4 regions of the Kocuria sp. CPCC 205297 genome follow, and region 3 is predicted to be linked to each of the others. Evidence: riboswitches for the same ligand, from Rfam matches in the RefSeq annotation. Region 3 holds a riboswitch; each other region holds the start of a gene.
The links. A riboswitch is a leader RNA that binds a small molecule or an ion and turns the genes downstream of it on or off. The one in region 3 is predicted to bind S-adenosylmethionine.
Positions count from the first base shown of each region.

Region 1 (2,192 bases), 210 kb from region 3:
CCGACGCCGTGATCGGCGGCGTGGTCGCGTGGGTCGCCTCCCGGCTGGGGTGGTTCTACATCCTCACGGCCGCTCTCGTGATCGTGTTCGTGATCCTGGTCGCGGACAGCAGGCACGGCACGATCAAGATGGGCCCGGACCACGCGAAACCCCAGTTCAACCTGTTCACGGGGTGGGCCATGTACGCCCTGATGGGCATGGCATTCGGCTACTTCGCCTACCGCTTCGGCATGCCGCTGAGCATCCGCTCCGCTCTCTACCCCTGATCGGGTGCCGGATCCACGGTGCCGCCGGCGACGCCGTGGACACCGCGGCGCTGCTGGGGACCATCTTGGGCGTGGACAAGGGCACCCGGCGGCTTTCCGAGCTGAGCATCATCCTGGCGATCGGGCTCATGCTGTACGTGCTCATCACCGGGCGCACGGCGTTCCTGCTGGATGCGATCGTCAAGGGCGTGAGCGGATTGCGCGTGGCAGACGCCTCGGTGATGTCCGAGCTCGTGACGGTGAACCCGAAGATCACGGTCTTCATGATCGGTGAACGCGCCGCCGAGCTGATCGCCCAGGACCGGGACGCGACCGCCCGGTGAGCACGGCCGTCAAGAACCGAGCAGGCTGAGAACATGGGTGTGGCCCGGGTCCGTCCGGACCCGGGCCACACCCGATCGTGGAGTTCGCGGTCGCGGGGACCGTGCTCGCGAGGACTACGCGGGCAAGGGCTCCAGCTTGTAGAAGGACACCCCGCCGGTCACCCGGGACGCCCCGGGGACCAGGAGTCTGCTGTACTTGGCGCACCACTGGCCGCGCCCCCGTGTGTGCTGTGCGGCGAGTGCGACCTCACGGGCGTCGTCCGCGAAGTACTCGTGCTCGTGACCGTCCGATCCCGTGATGGACACCACGTGCCGGGCGGGGTCCGCCTGAACGGTGACGTCCACCCATTGTTCGCGGGTGTCGGGGTGGGATTTCTGGGTTGTCGTGTTCATGATGTCGGGCCTCTGAATTTTCCGGTCGCTTGCCGGGACCACACGTGTGGCCCCGGCCACTTCGTCATCCAATCCACCCCTGAACCGAGGGTTGGCGTACGCCGAGTTGGAGCTCTGGGCGCGCGGTGACGTCCTTGTCGTTGCGCGGGCGCATCTCGTGAAGCTGCTTCGAGCCTATCCGTGGATTCGGGGGACCAGCCAGGCGCGGACCGAGAATGTCATCAAAACTTAATCAAGCTTCTGTTGAGTAACATCTGGCACCCGGCGGCGGTTCTCATGGGGTGCGCAGGTCGCTGCGGCGCGTGCCGCGCATCCGGGAGGTGACCGTGCGAGCGCGCTCGTAGTGGCCCAGCAACTGCTCGCACACGGCACCCCACGTGCGCTCCTGCACGCACTGGCGGGCGGTGCGCGCGAAGGCGAGGCGTTTGGCGTCGTCGCCCGCGAGGTCTCGGACGCGCTCGCGCAACCCGGCCAGGTCACCCGGGGCGTAGAGCCACCCGTTACGCGAGGAGTCCACGAGGTCCAGGGGGCCGCCGCGGCCCACGGCCACCACCGGGACCCCGGAGGCCATGGCTTCCTGGATGGTCTGGCAGAACGTCTCGTGCTCACCCGGGTGCACGAACACGTCCAGCGACGCCATGGCCGTGGCGAGTTCGGTGCCCGTGAGGAAGCCCTCGAAGTGCGCGTTGGGCAATACCGAGCGCAGCGACTCCTTCCCGGGGCCGGAACCGATGATCACGAGCCGGGTGTCCGGCAGGGCGTCGATCGCGGCGAGGTCCGCGACCTGCTTCTCGGGGGCCAACCGCCCCACGTATCCCACGAGTCGCTTGCCGCCGCCCACGCGCTCGCGCCACGCGTGATCGCGCAGCGCGGGACGGAACCGACTCGTGTCCACTCCGCGGCGCCACATGTGCACCCGCTGGACGCCATGCTCGTGGAGTTGGCTGATCGACGCCGTGGAGGGAGCGAGCGTGAGGGTCGCACTGTTGTGCATCGCACGCACGTGGGACCACATGGCGGTCTCCAGCACGGACGCCCCGTAGCGTGCGGCGTAACCGGGCACGTCCGTCTGGTACACGGCCACGCACGGCAGACCCAAACCCTTGGCGGCCTGGATGGCCTGCCACCCGAGCACGAACGGGGACGCCACGTGCACCACGTCCGGCGCGAAACGGGCCAGGATGCGCTGCATGCGACTCACGGTGCAGCT
Region 1 covers NZ_JAVKPY010000001.1:276,035-278,226, reverse strand. Annotated here, with positions in the region: gene RF650_RS01345 (BCCT family transporter) at 1-266, shown strand, start outside; partial or broken gene RF650_RS01340 (hypothetical protein) at 173-400, shown strand; partial or broken gene RF650_RS01335 (GMC oxidoreductase) at 446-589, shown strand; gene RF650_RS01330 (hypothetical protein) at 704-982, opposite strand; SAM riboswitch class IV at 1,003-1,145, opposite strand; gene RF650_RS01325 (glycosyltransferase family 4 protein) at 1,257-2,192, opposite strand, start outside.
Region 1: linked by a shared signal. The riboswitch ahead of RF650_RS01330 (hypothetical protein) and the one ahead of RF650_RS00350 (MetQ/NlpA family ABC transporter substrate-binding protein) in region 3 are both predicted to bind S-adenosylmethionine.

Region 2 (2,192 bases), on a different contig from region 3:
CGCGCACCCTCCACGAGGGACTCGAGCTTGGCCAGCGCGATCTGCGGGTGCAACCGCCCGCCCAGACCGCAGTCCGTGGAGGCGATCACGTTCTCCTTGCCCACCACGGACGCGTACTGCTCGATCCGGTCCGCCACGAGCTCGGGGTGCTCCACCACGTTGGTCGAGTGCGAGACGAAACCGGGGTAGACCACCTTGCCCTCGGGCAGCTGGTGGTCCTTCCAGACCTTCCACTCGTGGCCGTGGCGCGGGCTGGACGCCTCGAAGCTGTAGCCCTGCGCGCGGATGGTGAGCATGAGGTCCACGAGGTACTTGAACTCGAGGTCCGTGGTGTGCGGGCCGTGCCACGAACCCCAGCACAGGTGGAAGCGGATCTGCTCCTCGGGGAGGTCGCGCAGTGCGTAGTTCAGCGCGTCCACGCGCAGCTGGGTGAAGGCCAGGTAGTCCTCCACGGTGGGCTCGGGGTTGATCTGGTCCCAGGACTCGGCGATCGAGGGGTCGTCGATCTGCACGGTCAGTCCGGCGTCTACGATGGCCTTGTACTCCTCGCGCATCACGTCCGCGCACGCGTAGACCAGTTCCTCGTCCGTGGCGTAGTACTCGTTCTTCACGCGCGCGCAGGAGCCGGGGGACAGTGCCGCGACGAAGCCCTGCGTGGCACCGTTCAGAGCCATCGCGTCCTTCACGCGGCGGATGTCTCCGGCCACCGCCTCCTGACCCGTGTAGGTCAGCGGGCCCGTGATCTTGGGCTGGGAGACCGTGTTGCGGTGCACGAGCACGCCCGCTGTGGGGTCCTCATAGGCATCCCGGAAGCGCTCCCGGTCGCGGCGGTCGGGGAAGCTCGTGAGCACGATGTGTCCCGGGCTGGAACGGTGCTTCTCGCCCTCGTTCCACCGGTCCTCGTCTGTGGGGGTCAGCCCGCCCAGTCGGTGGAACGAGTAGTTCCACCAGGCCCCGTAGTCCACGGCGCCGGACGTGGTGTGGCCGTACTCGCCGTCGTTGACGATGTCGATGCCGATCTCGCGCTGGGTGCGCACGATCTCTGCGACGCCTTCGTCGAGCGCCTCGCCCAGCTGGGAGAGGTCGATCTCGCCCGCCTGGAAACGGTTGTTGGCCTTCAGCAGCTCGGGCGTGCGAGGCAGGGAGCCCACGTGGGTGGTCTGGATGCGATCGGTGTTCAAGGGCATGGCTGTGCTGTTCCTTTCCATCGGTCCTGGCGTTAGCACCGGTGTCACCCCGGTTGCTGCGGCTTCCACGAGCCAGATCTCTCGGCCGCTCTGGATGGGTACTGCTCCATCCAACAGCATCGCGAGGAGTGGACGCCAGTTGTGGCGTGTCGGACGACGACGCCGCTCCCCGGGTTCCTCCTGCCCGGCCCCTCGGGCTCGGGTCACCGGGGCTTCCGTGACCGGGCGGCCCCCGGTGCGGGCCGTGACTCGTAGCTGGTCCGGGGTGGTCCGTTCCGGATCGTGACCCGGCGGCCCCCGGGGCGTAGCGTGACGCGGTAGGAGAACCGTCCACGCGCAAAGAGGCTGTCATGGAGCAATCACTCGGGGGGAAGAAGGCCCTGGTCACCGGTGGGGCCAGCGGGATCGGCCGCGCCGCCGTGCAGGCGTTCGCGGACCGCGGCGCCCATGTGGTCGTCGCGGACATCAATGAAAAAGCCGCTCAGACGACGGCCTCCGAGGTGGGCGGGGAAGCCTGGGTCTGGACCTCTCGGACACCGCCGCGCTCACCGAACTGAGCCTGGACGTGGACATCCTGGTCAACAACGCGGGGATCCAAAAGGTGGCACCCGTGCAGGACTTCGACCCCGCGGACTTCCACCGCATCCTCACGCTCATGCTCGAGGCTCCGTTCCTGCTGATCCGTGCCGCACTGCCGCACATGTACGAGCGCGGATGGGGCCGGATCATCAACGTCTCCTCCATCCACGGTCTGCGCGCGTCCGCGTACAAATCCGCGTACGTCACGGCCAAGCATGGGCTCGAAGGGCTGTCCAAGACCGTGGCCCTGGAGGGCGCTGAGCACGGTGTGACCAGCAACTGCGTCAACCCCAGTTACGTGCACACCCCGCTCGTGGACAAGCAGATCAAGGACCAGGCCGCGACCCACAGGATCCCCGAGGACCAGGTGATCGAGAAGATCATGCTCACCGAGTCCGCGATCAAGCGCCTCGTGGAACCCGAGGA
Region 2 covers NZ_JAVKPY010000002.1:277,120-279,311, forward strand. Annotated here, with positions in the region: gene RF650_RS02870 (cobalamin-independent methionine synthase II family protein) at 1-1,187, opposite strand, end outside; SAM riboswitch class I at 1,202-1,288, opposite strand; partial or broken gene RF650_RS02875 (3-hydroxybutyrate dehydrogenase) at 1,538-2,192, shown strand, end outside.
Region 2: linked by a shared signal. The riboswitch ahead of RF650_RS02870 (cobalamin-independent methionine synthase II family protein) and the one ahead of RF650_RS00350 (MetQ/NlpA family ABC transporter substrate-binding protein) in region 3 are both predicted to bind S-adenosylmethionine.

Region 3 (2,192 bases):
GCACCCCACGTGGGACATGGGGGTCATGGTCACCACGAACTCCGCGACCATGGTCAACAAGGCACTGGAGGTGCTCGAGGCGAGCCTACTGTTCGACGTCCCCCTGGACCGGATCGACGTCACCGTGCATCCGCAATCGGTCGTGCACTCCATGGTGGAGTTCGTGGACGGATCCACCCTGGCGCAGGCGTCCCCGCCGGACATGCGCCTGCCCATCGCGCTCGGAATCGGCTGGCCCCACCGCGTGACCGGCGCCGCCGCGGGGTGCGACTGGACCCGGGCCGCACAGTGGACGTTCGAACCGCTCGATTCGCAGGCGTTCCCCGCCGTGGAGCTCATGAAGCACGCGGGTTCGCGCGGCGGGACGTGGCCCGCGGTGTTCAACGCCGCCAACGAGCAGGCCGTGCACGCGTTCCACCGCGGGGCGCTCGGCTTCACGCAGATCGTGGACATGGTCGAGCGTGTGCTGGAGGATCACGACGGCGTCACGCGGCCCACCCTCGAGGACGTCCTGGGGGCGGAGGAGTGGGCCCGGGCCCGCGCGGACGAACGTATCGCCGGGATGGCATAGGGCCCTTCCTGCGGTCGTCGGCCCATGGCAGGGCCGTGCTAGAATTCCGGGTGGATGACGAGATCCGGCGCGTAGCTCTGGCTGGCCGGACGGCAACCCTCTCCCGTAGCGGGGTGCCCCAGATGACCATCCGGTCGCGGTTGCAACAGATCACGGCAAGTGCGGTTCCCCGGAAATCAGCACGTGCCCGTCCCGTGAGCCCTCATCCAGGGGGGACTGTTCGCCCCGCGAGTCCCCGTCACAGAACCCTGGAAAGGCATGATCATGCGAACCAAGCGTTTGATTCCCGTCGTGTTGGCCACCACCCTGGGCCTCACCCTCACCGCGTGCGGCGGCGGCTCCGACAACTCGGACCCGGCCGCGGACGGCAAGATCACCGTCGGGATCGTGGGCTCGACCCCCGTGCAAGACGCGTTGAAGCAGGTCGCCGCGGACAACGACATCACGGTCGAGTACGTGGACTTCAGTGACTACAGCCAGCCGAACCCCGCTCTGAAGAGCGGTGACATCGACATGAACTGGTTCCAGCACATCGCGTACCTCGCCGATTACAACAACAACTCCGGGGACACCATCACTCCCGTGGGCTCCACGTCCATCTTCCCGCTGGGGCTGTACTCCAAGAGCGTGAAATCCGTGGGCGACTTCAAGCAGGGTGACGAGATCGCCGTGCCGAACGACTCGATCAACCTGTCCCGCGCCTTGAACCTCTTGCACCAGCAGGGTCTCGTGGAGTTCACCAAGGACACGATCGCCCCCACCGAGCAGGACATCGACACCGCCAAGTCCAAGGTCACGGTCCGCCCGGTCTCCGCCGAGCAGACCGTGCTGTCCATGGACTCCGTGGCCGCCTCCGTGGTCAACAACGACTTCCTGGACCGCGCGAACATCGATCCCAAGTCCGCGCTGGCTCAGGACGATCCCACCGCGGACAGTGCCAAGGTGTACGACAACCTCTTCGCCGCGACCGAGGCGAACGCGGACAACGAGACCCTGAAGAAGGTCGCGAGCTTCTACTACGACGACAAGGTCCAGGACGCGGAGAAGACCGAGACCAAGGGCACCGCAGTGCCCACCAAGGTGGATCAGCAGGAGCTCAAGGACTTGCTGGCCCGCTACTCGCAGGACCTCAAGGAGCAGACCAAGTGAGCCCGTCCGCCACGGCGGACACCCTGGTCAGTTTCCGGGACGTGAGCAAGGTCTTCGTCACGGGGTCCAAACGCCGCCCGCACACCGTGACCGCGGTGGACTCCGTGGACCTGGACATCCGCCGCGGTGAGATCTTCGCGGTGATCGGCTACTCGGGGGCGGGCAAGTCCACCCTCGTGCGGCTGATCAACGGCCTGGAACCGATCTCGTCCGGGACGCTCGAGGTCGCCGGTAGCCGTGTGGACGGGCGCAGCGAGTCCCAGCTGGCGCCCATCCGCCGCAAGATCGGGATGATCTTCCAGCAGTTCAACCTGTTCACGTCACGCACCGTGGCGGGCAACATCGAGTACCCGCTCAAGCGTGCCGGGTGGAAGCCCGAGGAACGCAAGGCGCGGGTCGCGGAACTGTTGGAGTTCGTGGGCTTGACCGAGCGCGCCGGGAACTACCCCGAGCAGCTCTCGGGTGGTCAGAA
Region 3 covers NZ_JAVKPY010000001.1:65,955-68,146, reverse strand. Annotated here, with positions in the region: gene dxr (1-deoxy-D-xylulose-5-phosphate reductoisomerase) at 1-571, shown strand, start outside; SAM riboswitch class IV at 625-739, shown strand; gene RF650_RS00350 (MetQ/NlpA family ABC transporter substrate-binding protein) at 836-1,720, shown strand; gene RF650_RS00345 (methionine ABC transporter ATP-binding protein) at 1,717-2,192, shown strand, end outside.

Region 4 (2,192 bases), on a different contig from region 3:
GCCCCGGGTACCTGCTGCCCCGCAGCTGCCGGCGGCACCCCACGTGCCCCCGGCTCCCGAGAGTGATGGCGGCTATCCCGGTTACACCGGCCCCCGGTGCTACGAACCGGGAGGCAAGGTCTGGCACCCGTGCTGAGTCGCTGATGACACGCCAAGGCGCGCCCAACCGATCGGTTGACCGGGTGGGCGTCCCTGCTTTTCGCCGCGCTTTCGTCACGCGGGTGCACCGGCGAGCCGCCGGATGCACGGCGGCCCGAACTCAGGGTTCCTGCGTGGACGACGTCGATCCCGGCAGGTCCCGGGGGTCGTGACGACCGGGGTTGGCGGTCGCGCTGCGCAAGGGGGACGGCGTCGTCCGCGGCGGGCGTGATGCCGTAGATGACCGCCATGTTCACACCCGGGGCCTGCCCCGACAACGGGCCGGCGGCGATCCGCAACGGAGTGCCATGTGCGTCGCGCGCCCCGGGGAAAGTCCCCAGCGTGGTCTCGTGCGTGGGGATCGCGGGGCTCGCGATGCCGGCGTCGGGCCGCAGCGACAGCATCAGGACCTTCTCGTGGCGGGCAACCCGGACGTCCCTCGTACGGTACTCGGGGGTGGAGGTCGCGGACGGAGCCACGGTCCAGTTCGTCGGGTATCGGAAACTCGTGGTCCCGCCCGGGGTCGTGAACGTCTGGGTGAGTGCCCCGGCCGTCACCGCCGCCTCGCTCGCGGTGGGCGTGGCGGTGACGGAGGGCGACGGCGTCACACTGTCCTGCTCCGAGGCTTCCGCGGTCGACGGCGCGACGGCTATCGAGCGCAAGACCCAGTTCTCGGCTCCCAACTCGGGCATCTTCATGTCCTGCACGTCGTGGGGCAGGATGACCACGGCAGGGCCCAGGTGCCCCCGTGCGGTCCAATCCGCCCGCTTGGGAAGACGAGCGCGGCGGGAGGCCGGCGGTTCCGTCATCGTTCGTGGGCCGCGTCGCGGGGCTGTGCTACGCTTACTCGTAACAAAGGATCATGAGTCCCGGCGCGAAGCTCTGGCTAGCCGGGCGGCAACCCTCCAGCTGTAGTGGGGTGCCCCAGATGAGGATCCGGCCGCCGCGCAACCGCGTGGTCGGCAAGTACGGCGCTCGGAGCTCGTCCTCCGGCGTCCTAAGGCCGGAGGATTTTTTATATGCCCGCACCCCTCGCAGCGTCAGAACCCGCGCCCGTGACTGGCCCGCCCACGGGGACGTCCTGGCTGGTCCGGCGCCCGCGCCGCTCCACGCTCGTCTCGTTCGAAGTGTTCCCGCCGCGGCCCACCGCGGACCCGGACACCGTGTGGCGCAACATCGACGCCATGGCCCAGGCCGGGCCGGATTTCTTCTCCGTCACCCACGGTCACGCCGGCCATCACGGCGTCTCCCGCGAGGCGCTGCGCCACCTGCGCCGCACGACCAAGACCCCGGTCATGGCGCACTTCACGTGCGGTGGCACGGACCGCGCGGGTCTCGAGCGCGCCGTGGACCAGTTGCTGGACGACGGCGTTCGCGACCTCCTCGCGCTGCGCGGCGACCCGCCCCTGGGTACCGGGGAATGGCGGACCCCCGCGGGTGGCCTGGGCCGGGCCTCCCAACTGGTGGAGCTGATCCGGGACGTCGAACGACGTCGCTTCGGCACCGGGTTCCGCCCGGGTCAGCGACCGCTGTCCGTGTCGGTGGCGTGCTACCCGTCCCCCGCGCGAGGCCGCGACTTCGAGGCGGATCTCGCGTCCCTGTGGGACAAGCAGGAGGCCGGCGCGGACTACGCGATCACGCAGGTGCTCTACGAACCCGAGGACTACGCCACGTTCCTGGAACGCGCGCGCTCGGAGGGCATCCACATCCCCGTGGTCGCCGGGCTCATGCCGCTGAGCAACCCGCAACGGTTGCAGCGCATGACCGAGATCACCGGGGTCCGGGTCCCGGAACGCCTCACCCGGTTCCTGCGCGCCGACACTCCTGAGGAACTGCGCCACCGAGGGGTCGCGGCCACCCTGTCCCTGATCGACGACCTCATGGATCTGGGCTGCGCCGGTTTCCACCTGTACACGTTCAACCGCCCCGAGGCGGCGCTGACCATCCTGGAGCACCTGCGGGTCCGGGATGCCGCACGCGAATACCGAGGCCGCAGCCCCGCGGCCTGACCGCCGCACCAGCCCCGACCGACCCGTGAACCGATCGTGTTGGCT
Region 4 covers NZ_JAVKPY010000010.1:6,777-8,968, reverse strand. Annotated here, with positions in the region: gene RF650_RS10300 (thermonuclease family protein) at 1-136, shown strand, start outside; SAM riboswitch class IV at 997-1,113, shown strand; gene RF650_RS10295 (methylenetetrahydrofolate reductase) at 1,158-2,147, shown strand.
Region 4: linked by a shared signal. The riboswitch ahead of RF650_RS10295 (methylenetetrahydrofolate reductase) and the one ahead of RF650_RS00350 (MetQ/NlpA family ABC transporter substrate-binding protein) in region 3 are both predicted to bind S-adenosylmethionine.